2 linked regions of the Thioclava sp. GXIMD2076 genome follow. The protein of the gene in region 2 interacts with the protein of the main gene of each other region in a pairwise test. Links are inferred from orthologs where the notes say so. Each region holds a gene or a part of one and is shown on either strand. Other genes may lie near its edges.

Evidence for each region. Proteins that work in one complex are often made in the same cells at the same time.
Region 1: the proteins of WDB91_RS05835 (region 2) and def interact in binary tests that used the Escherichia coli proteins (3 or more experiments, as listed by UniProt). The link is inferred for Thioclava sp. GXIMD2076 from one-to-one orthologs.

Annotation. Positions count from the first base shown.
Region 1 is NZ_CP149932.1:1,021,121-1,024,942, forward strand. What follows is about bases 965-3,822. They hold def (peptide deformylase), read right to left. Parts: upstream 2,736-3,822; coding sequence 2,193-2,735; downstream 965-2,192. Other genes in these bases: fmt (methionyl-tRNA formyltransferase), read right to left, coding at 965-1,688; def (peptide deformylase), read right to left, coding at 1,693-2,193; WDB91_RS05040 (MalY/PatB family protein), read left to right, coding at 2,871-3,822. In the rest of the region: WDB91_RS05010 (hypothetical protein), read right to left, coding at 1-231; WDB91_RS05015 (hypothetical protein), read right to left, coding at 352-555; WDB91_RS05020 (hypothetical protein), read right to left, coding at 578-787; more of fmt, read right to left, coding at 792-964. UniProt on the Escherichia coli protein: Removes the formyl group from the N-terminal Met of newly synthesized proteins. Requires at least a dipeptide for an efficient rate of reaction. N-terminal L-methionine is a prerequisite for activity but the enzyme has broad specificity at other positions.
Region 2 is NZ_CP149932.1:1,179,128-1,184,021, reverse strand. What follows is about bases 1,206-4,171. They hold WDB91_RS05835 (aspartate-semialdehyde dehydrogenase), read right to left. Parts: upstream 3,217-4,171; coding sequence 2,194-3,216; downstream 1,206-2,193. Other genes in these bases: WDB91_RS05825 (glycosyltransferase family 4 protein), read right to left, coding at 3,903-4,171; WDB91_RS05830 (glycosyltransferase family 29 protein), read right to left, coding at 3,292-3,906; WDB91_RS05840 (DUF4139 domain-containing protein), read right to left, coding at 1,206-2,045. Outside these bases: WDB91_RS05845 (hypothetical protein), read left to right, coding at 1-541; more of WDB91_RS05840, read right to left, coding at 498-1,205; more of WDB91_RS05825, read right to left, coding at 4,172-4,894.

The DNA.
Region 1 (3,822 bases), 160 kb from region 2 along the record:
CGGAGCCACCTCGACCTCGGCCGGTGCGTCCGACGCAGGCTCTTGGGCCGGCTCGGAGGCAGGGGCCTCGTTGGTGATCGACACCTCGTTGCCCGCAGGTGCAGGGGTTGTGGTGTCACCGGGCGAGCCCATCACATACCAGACCAGCACGCCAAGCGCGACGACGATCGCCCCCAGAACGAAATAGAGGCCGTTGTCGCGGCGCGGCGGAGGCGTGTTATTCTCGGTCATCTTCGTCTCCTTCGACATTCGATTTGAAGAGAGAACGCGGGGATGACGGGGCTGTTCCCTGAGCGGTGGCGCCGCTCGCCCGCATGGGCGGGAGCCTGCCGATAGAGCCGGCGCGGCCACTTACGGCGCGGGCGGCTCAAGCCCTTTCTTGCATTGCTCGGGGCCGTCATAGCGGGCTGAATAGGCCACCGCGCCGCAGGTCTTGCATCGGAATTCCTTCAGTGCGCCCTTGCCGCCGATACGTTCCCACCGGCAGGGATTGCGCTTGCGATACCACAGGAGACCGATGAAAACGGCGATAACGAGAATGATGGCAATGGGCATGATCCGCTCCTTTGGCTCCGACTTAACGCGAAGCAGGCGCGGTGACAGGGGGCGGGGAGGTCACTTCGGAGTGAGTGTCGGGCTCGGGCAGCAGCTTCACCCCCACAAGAACCAGCACCACCAGCACCGCCCAGCCGCCCGGTCGCGACAGCAGCCAGATCGCCACGACCAGCATCATGCCGATCAGGCGGGAGGTCATGGTGGTCAGGGGCGCGATCAGGAGGCCGAACATGGAATCAGTCGAGGCGCTCGGGCAGGGTCAGGGCCTGCAAGACCTGCGCGGCTGCCATCGGCTTCTTGCCCGCGCGCTGCGCCTCCAGCACCTGCACGGCGCCTGCTCCGCAGGCAATGGTGAACCCGCCCAGAACATCTCCGGCAGCGCCATGACCGTCGGTCTGGCGGGCGCGCAAAAGCTTTACCCGTTCCCCCGCAATCTCGCACCACGCTCCGGGGAAGGGCGACAAGCCGTTGATCTTGCGGGTTACATCGGCTGCAGGGGCAGTCCAGTCGATCCGCGCCTCGGCCTTGTCGATCTTGGCGGCATAGGTCACGCCCTCGTCGGGCTGGGCCTCGCTGGGGAGCGTATCAAGATGCGCCAGCGCCTCGATGATCATCGAGGCCCCCATGACGGACAGCCGGTCATGCAGCTCTCCGGTGGTCTCGGTCGCGCCGATCTCGGTCGCGCGACGCAGGCGCACGGGGCCGGTATCGAGCCCCGCTTCCATCTGCATGATACAAATTCCCGTTTCGGCATCGCCTGCCATGATCGCACGGTGGATGGGCGCCGCCCCGCGCCAGCGCGGCAGCAGCGAGGCATGGATATTCAGGCAGCCCTTTTCGGGCGCATCAAGGATCGCTTGTGGCAGGATCAGCCCGTAGGCCACTACCACAGCCACATCGGCCTTCAGATCGGCAAAGGCCTGACGGTCGGTCTCATCCTTGAAATTCAGCGGGGTGCGCGTCTCTATCCCCAGTTCCTCGGCGCGGGCCTGAACGGGGGAGGGGCGCAGATGTTTGCCACGACCTGCAGGGCGCGGCGGCTGCGAATAGGCCGCCACGACCTCGTGCTCGCGCGCCAGTGCCTCGAGCACCGGGACTGAAAACTCGGGGGTGCCCATGAAGACGACGCGCATGACCTTAGCCTTTGTTCAGTTTTTTCGATTTCTGGATCAGCATCTTGCGCCGCAGGGGCGAGAGATGGTCCACATAGGTCTTGCCGTTGAGATGGTCGATCTGGTGCTGGACCGAGGTCGCCCAGAGCCCGACGAAATCACGTTCTTCCATCTCGCCATCGGCATTGAGGAACCGCACGGTAACCGCCCGCGGACGCTCGACCGGTGCCCAGACGCCCGGAAGATTGGGGCTTGCCTCATCATGTTTGCGCATCTTGACGCTGGCATGGAGCACTTCGGGATTGGCCATGCGGATGGCCTCGCCACGCTTGTCGGAGGCATCCACCACCGCCAGACGCATCATGATCCCGATCTGCGGGGCGGCCAGACCGACCCCCGGCATCGCATCCATCGTCTCGATCATGTCATCCCAGATCATCCGCACCGTCTCGGTGATCTCGGCCACAGGCTCGGCCGCTGTGCGCAGACGCTTGTCGTCAAAGGGGATGAACTTGCGCACGGTCATCAGATGATCCCGTCGGATTTCGGCGCGCGGGCGCGCTCGCGTTTGAGCTTCTGCATCTTCGAGGTGATCATCTTGCGTTTCATCGGTCCGAGATAGTCGATGAACAGCTTGCCATCGAGGTGATCCAGCTCGTGCTGGGCGCAGGTGGCCCAGAGCCCGTCGAATTCCTCTTCCATGACCTTGCCATCCACGCTCAGCCATTTCATCCGCACCAGTTTCGGGCGGGTGACTTCGGCATATTGATCGGGGATCGACAGGCAGCCCTCCTCATAGGTGTTGGTCTCTTCCGAGGACCATGTGATCTCGGGATTGATCATCACCGTTGGCTGGGGCGCTGCGTTCTCTTCCTTCACGCAATCCATCACGAAGACACGCTGTAGCACGCCAATCTGTGGCGCGGCAAGGCCGACACCGGGGGCGTCATACATCGTGGCCAGCATATCGTCAGCCAGCTTGCGGATTTCGGCATCGACCGAGACGACCGGATCACAGGTCTTCTTCAGTCGCGGGTCGGGGTGAATGAGGATCGGGCGTAGGGTCATAAGGCCGATTTAGGCGATGGTTGGTTCCAAGGCAATGGGGCAGCGGCTTGGCGGTGCATTATAAGGATACAATCAGGCATTTGTATCCCGCCGCCAGAGGTGATCTGATGCGCGCAAAGACGCAGGAGACATCTGATGAGCAAAGCGCCCGATTTCGACGAGATCATTGACCGCACCGGCACCCATTCCGCCAAATGGGACAGCATGGAAGACATCTATGGCGTGCCCGCCGCGACGGGTATCCCGATGTGGGTGGCCGATATGGATTTCCGTCCGCCCGCCTGTGTGCAGGAGGCGCTGGAGGAGATGACCCGTCAGGGCGTCTACGGCTATTGGGGCGGCAATGCGGAATACAACGCCGCAATCCGCTGGTGGATGAAGACGCGCCACGATTGGGAGGTGCAGGACGACTGGATCTTTACGACCCATGGTCTGGTAAATGGCACGGCGCTGTGCGTGGATGCGTTCACGGCGGAAGGCGACGGGGTAATGCTCATGACGCCAGTCTATCACGCCTTCGCCCGCGTGATCAAAGCGGCGGGGCGCGATGTGGTGGAATGCCCGCTGAAGCTGGTGGATGGCGGCTACCAGATGGATTTCGACGCATGGGATAGCATTGTGGATGAAAAGACCCGCATGCTGGTGCTCTGTTCGCCCCATAATCCGGGCGGGCGTGTCTGGAGCCGCGCCGAGCTGGAAGGTGTTGTGGAGTTTGCCCGCAAGCATGACCTGGTGCTGGTCTCGGACGAGATCCACCATGACCTGGTCATGCCGGGGCAGGTGCATACTCCCATGGCCAATGTTGCGGGCAACTACCCTGTGGTCATGATGACCGCCACCACCAAGACCTTCAATATCGCGGGCACGCATTCGGGCAATGTGATCATCGCCGATCCTGCGCTGCGCGCCAAGTTTTCCGCGCGGATGAATGCGCTGGGGATTTCGCCCAATAGTTTCGGCATGGCGATGGCGACGGCGGCTTACAGCCCCGAGGGGGCCGACTGGGTGGACGCGCTTTGTGCCTATCTGGATGGCAACCGCAAGATTTTCGACGCGGGCGTCAATGCCATTCCGGGCCTGAAATCGA
Region 2 (4,894 bases):
CCAGTGTTTTGATCTTGCAGACGGTTGGCTCGACCTTCAGGCGCAATTGCGCAGTCTGGGCTATGTGTTACGTCATGATGGCGAAGGCCGCGTGGCACTGCATGAGTTCCCGTCCAACGATTTCCTGTGCACGCTTCATGACATCGGCCAGAATCAGGGCGAGCTGACGCGCCGCTACCAGTCGCCCTTCCCCGGCCTGGTGCCGGAAAAGGCGCCGGAGCCCGTCGCCGCAACGGTGAAGACGCCCCTGCAAAAGGCCGCAGCACCCATGCCGGAGATCGAGACGGAGGCGGCCGGGCCCGTATCTGCGCCTGCAACCGAAACCGTGGAAGAGGACGAAAGCCACGCTCTGGTCTTCCATTCCCTGCGCAAGAAACCTCGCGCAGAGATTGAAAAGCCCAAACTGGTCTCCGTGCCAGAAGCCCCTCCGAAATCATCTGTCGATGAGCTCAGGGAGGTTCTGAGCGGCGCCATGTTCCGCTCGCGGCGTAAACCGGTCAGCGAAGAACCTGATCTTCTGGCCACTCGAATCGCGTCGTGACCGTGATCTCCCGACTTGCCTTCGCGGGCAAGTCGAACCGCCAGCCAAGCACTCCCGTCCGGTCATCGAGATCGGTTTCAGAAGGCGCAGGCTCCGCCGTCCAGTCGATCTTGAGATCGTCCTGCTCGGAATAGGGGACCTGCCCCACGACCCGCAGCGGCCAGTCCTGACCGGTATGGTTCTCGACCGTCATCCGCGTGATCTCCTCGCGCGCGTTCCGGCGCGAGATGACACCCCGATCACCGGTCTGGCGGGTGACGTCATGCGAGAGCGTGACACCATCCAGCGCGCCGAAGCCTGTGGTGATCTTCTCACCCGGCATCGTCATCGGCAGATCACTCTGCCCCACCAGCGCACCATCGACATAGAGCGTGGCCCGACCCGGCAGAATCGGCCCCTCGCCGTTATTCGTCGCCTCCGCAACCAGATAGGCGGTCTCGTCACGCGAAGGTACGGCCTCGGCCCAGATATCGGAGGCGAGGCGCTCATCCTGCATCCGCAGACGCAGGGCCTCGACGCCGTCACGGATATCCACCGCCTCGGGCAGGTGATAGACCAGAGACACCCCTTCCATCTGCGGATCGAGCTGGTCGCTCTTCAGCATCGCGGCACTTTCCGCCATCGGCGCAGCCGCCCCCATCGAGCGCAGGACAGGCCCTTCAGTGCCGATCTGGCGCAAATCCGGCCAGAGTTCGGTCGGATCCATCCGGTCATTCGGACGCGCTGTCGAAAGCGTCAGGTCGACACCGCTCCAGTCCTCACCGCTGGATTGATGCACCGAAACGAGCCGCGTCAGATCGATCTGCTTCGCCTCGCGATCAAGCCGCATATCATAAACCGGCGCCCAGCCCGCATCCTCGACAAAGCTCGTGAGCGTCAGCACGCCCTCGCCGGTTGCGGTCGCCTCCAGATGCTTCTCGGTCTGTGAATTTGCCTCCAGATCAGAGAGATCGGCTCTGGCTTCTGCCAGTGCGCGACGGTCGGGATCGAGCGCCGCTTCGGCCTGACGGGCGCGGGCCTGCGCCTCGACCGCATTGCGGCGCGCCACCAGCGCCCGTGCCTCGATTTGCTCGCCCAGATCCAGTGCCTGTTGGGCATCCCCCTGCGGGTTCAGCCCCCGCAGATAGGCCACCCGATCCAGCGCGGCCTCGGCCTCGGCCTGCAGCAGCTTGACCCCGTCTTCCTTCTGCGCCAACGCCTCGGTCAGCTGCGTGACCCGCACCCGCGCCTCGCCAAGCGCCGGACTATCGGCACCGTTGCCGGCCACCAGACGCACCCCGCTCAGGCGCGCCTGATCCGCCGAAATACTCAAACGGTCCAGTGTCATGCTCTGCGGCAGACCGGCAATCACCACCTGCCCCGCGCCTTGCGGAATACGCACCTGCCGGACCACTTCCGCGCCTTGCGGATAAAGCGTCACAGCGCTCACCTTGCCATAAAGCACATCCTGCGCCCATACCGCCTGCGGCAGAGCCACGACCATTCCGGCCATCATCAATCGCATGTGTTTCCCTCCCTCACTATACGGTGAAACGTGGGGGGCAAGGCACCGCCTGGCAAGTCCGCGGCCTGCCTGACCGATGACGTTTCCGTCAGAATGCAGAACGCCCGAGGTTTCCCCCGGGCGCTCTGACACCTCAATCGAAGCTGGATCAGCCTTTTTTCAGGCAGCGTTTACCAAGCGTTTCGGCGATCTGAACGGCATTGAGCGCCGCACCCTTACGCAGGTTATCGGACACGCACCACAGGTTCAGACCGTTTTCGATCGTGCTGTCCTGACGGATGCGCGAGATGAAGGTCGCGTAATCGCCCACGCATTCCACGGGCGTGACATAGCCGCCATCCTCGCGCTTATCGACCACCAGAATACCGGGGGCCTCGCGCAGGATGTCACGGGCTTCATCCTCGTCGAGGAATTCCTCGAACTCGATATTCAGCGATTCCGAGTGGCCCACAAAGACCGGCACACGCACGCAGGTTGCAGTAACCTTGATCGACGGATCGACGATCTTCTTGGTCTCGGCGACCATCTTCCACTCTTCCTTGGTCGAACCGTCTTCCATGAAGACGTCGATATGCGGAATCACGTTGAAGGCGATCTGCTTGGTGAATTTCTTCGGCTCTTTTTCCTGACCGGGGACGTAGAGGCCCTTGGTCTGGTCCCACAGCTCGTCGATGCCTTCCTTGCCCGAGCCGGACACCGACTGGTAGGTCGAGACGACAACGCGCTTGATCTTGGCGCGGTCATGCAGCGGCTTGAGCGCCACGACCATCTGTGCAGTCGAGCAATTCGGGTTCGCGATGATGTTTTTCTTGATGTAGCCGTCAACCGCCTCGGGGTTCACTTCCGGCACGACCAGCGGGATCTCCGGATCATAGCGGTAGAGCGAGGAGTTATCGATGACAACACAACCGGCTTTCGCCGCGATCGGCGCATATTGCTTGGTTGCATCCGAGCCGATGGCGAAGAGCGCAATGTCATAGCCCGAGAAGTCGAAACCCTCGATGTCCTTACATTTGAGTGTCTTGTCGCCATAGCTGACTTCAGTACCAAGGCTCCGGCGCGACGCCAGAGCAACAACCTCATCGGCAGGGAACTCGCGCTCGGCGAGAATATTCAGCATTTCGCGGCCCACATTACCCGTGGCGCCAGCAACGACGACTTTATAGCCCAATTTAGGCCCTCCTTGTATCTCGGACGAGGTGCGACATAGCCCGAACGCCTGTAAATTTAAAGGGTTTTCGCGAAATTAGCGGCGAATAAGGCGGTTATCTTGCGCCATCAGCCCTGCCACAAAATCCGCCTCGGAGGTAAAATCATGCGGCACATCGTGGGCCGTACGGCGCCCCGAAAGCGACAAAGACGCAAAGAAATCAAAGCCGTAGAGCGTGATCCCCGCCAATTCCGAACGCAGGAGAAGATCGATCATCATCGCCCCCGTCGTCGGTTGTGCGCCAAGCCGGCTTTGCAGATCCGCATAATCGGCCTGCGGGTGCAGATAGAACCCGTCGCTTGTGGCGGTCGTCCAGTCCAGCCTCTTGCGCTTGTGGCTCATCCACAGATACCGCCCCGCCCCAATCCGCGCGCGGTCCTGCGGGGCCAGTCGCACCGCCAGCGCCAGCCAGTCGGTCCGTGTGCCGTGGCTTTCCGCCTGCGGCATCGGGGCGCGATTGATCCGCACCACCACGTCATGCGCATCGATAGCCGCGCCGTGGTTGTTTTCGGCCAGCGAGCGCGCATTCCCGACCAGCGCCACGGATTTCCCCGCAAGCGCCCCCAGCAGTCCGCTCTGCGGCACGGACATGGCGGCAAGCGGCCCCTCCTGCCGCAGCAACCGCGCCAGATAGAACCCCGCCCGTGTCATGCCAGCAGGTCCCGATAGACCTCGATCAGCGCATCAGCCTCATCATCGATCTGGAAGCGCTCTTCCACATTGCGCCGCGCCGCCTCGCCTGCCGCAGCCATCGCCTGAGGATCATCGAGATAGGCCGCCACGGCCTCGGCCATGCCCGCCACATCGCCCGGATCGACGAGTTTGCCGCTCTCGGGCGTCACGATCTCCTCGAAGGCGCCCACGCGGGTCGCCACCACCGGCACATGGCAGGCCATGGCCTCAATCGGCGTCAGGCCGAAACCTTCCCAGCGTTGCGGCGCGACATACAGATCCAGCACCCGATACCAGTCGGCCATGCTATCGACCGAGACCTCGGGCATGAACAGGATCCGGTGCTCCAGCCCCGCCTGCCCCACCTTGCGCTTCAGTTTGGTCAGGAACTCCGAATGCCCCTCGGTCGCACGCCCCATCACCAGCGCCGACACCTTGGGCCGCGACGGAAGAACCTCGATCATCGCATCGACAAAGGCGTCGGTGCCCTTCTGATGGCGCACCCGCCCGTAACAGCCGATCACCACACCTCTGGGCAGATTCATCGACGCCCGCAAGGCCGTGCGATTTTCGGCCCGGTCAAAGCCCGAGATATCGATCCCGTGATGGATCACCCGATTCGGCACGCTCAGATACTCCGCCGTGCGCGCCGATGTCGCCACAACCGCATCCATCCGGCCGATCAGCCACTTGGTATAGCCCGAATGTTTCCGCTGGCTGGCCGAGGTGAACAGCAGCTTAAGATCCATGAACCACAGATGTTTCAGAGCCAGCCCCAGCAACATCTCCACATTACGCCGCGCATGCCAGACGCGGCGACGGCGGCTCAGGAATGGTACACGCCACAGGGGCACATGCGGGAGGGTATCGGGCAGGCCCGGCCCCGTTGTCACTATCCCGATCTTGCGCGCCTGCGCGGGCACAAGCCGCACAATAGTGGCCGTCACACCGGACAAACGGCGCTTGA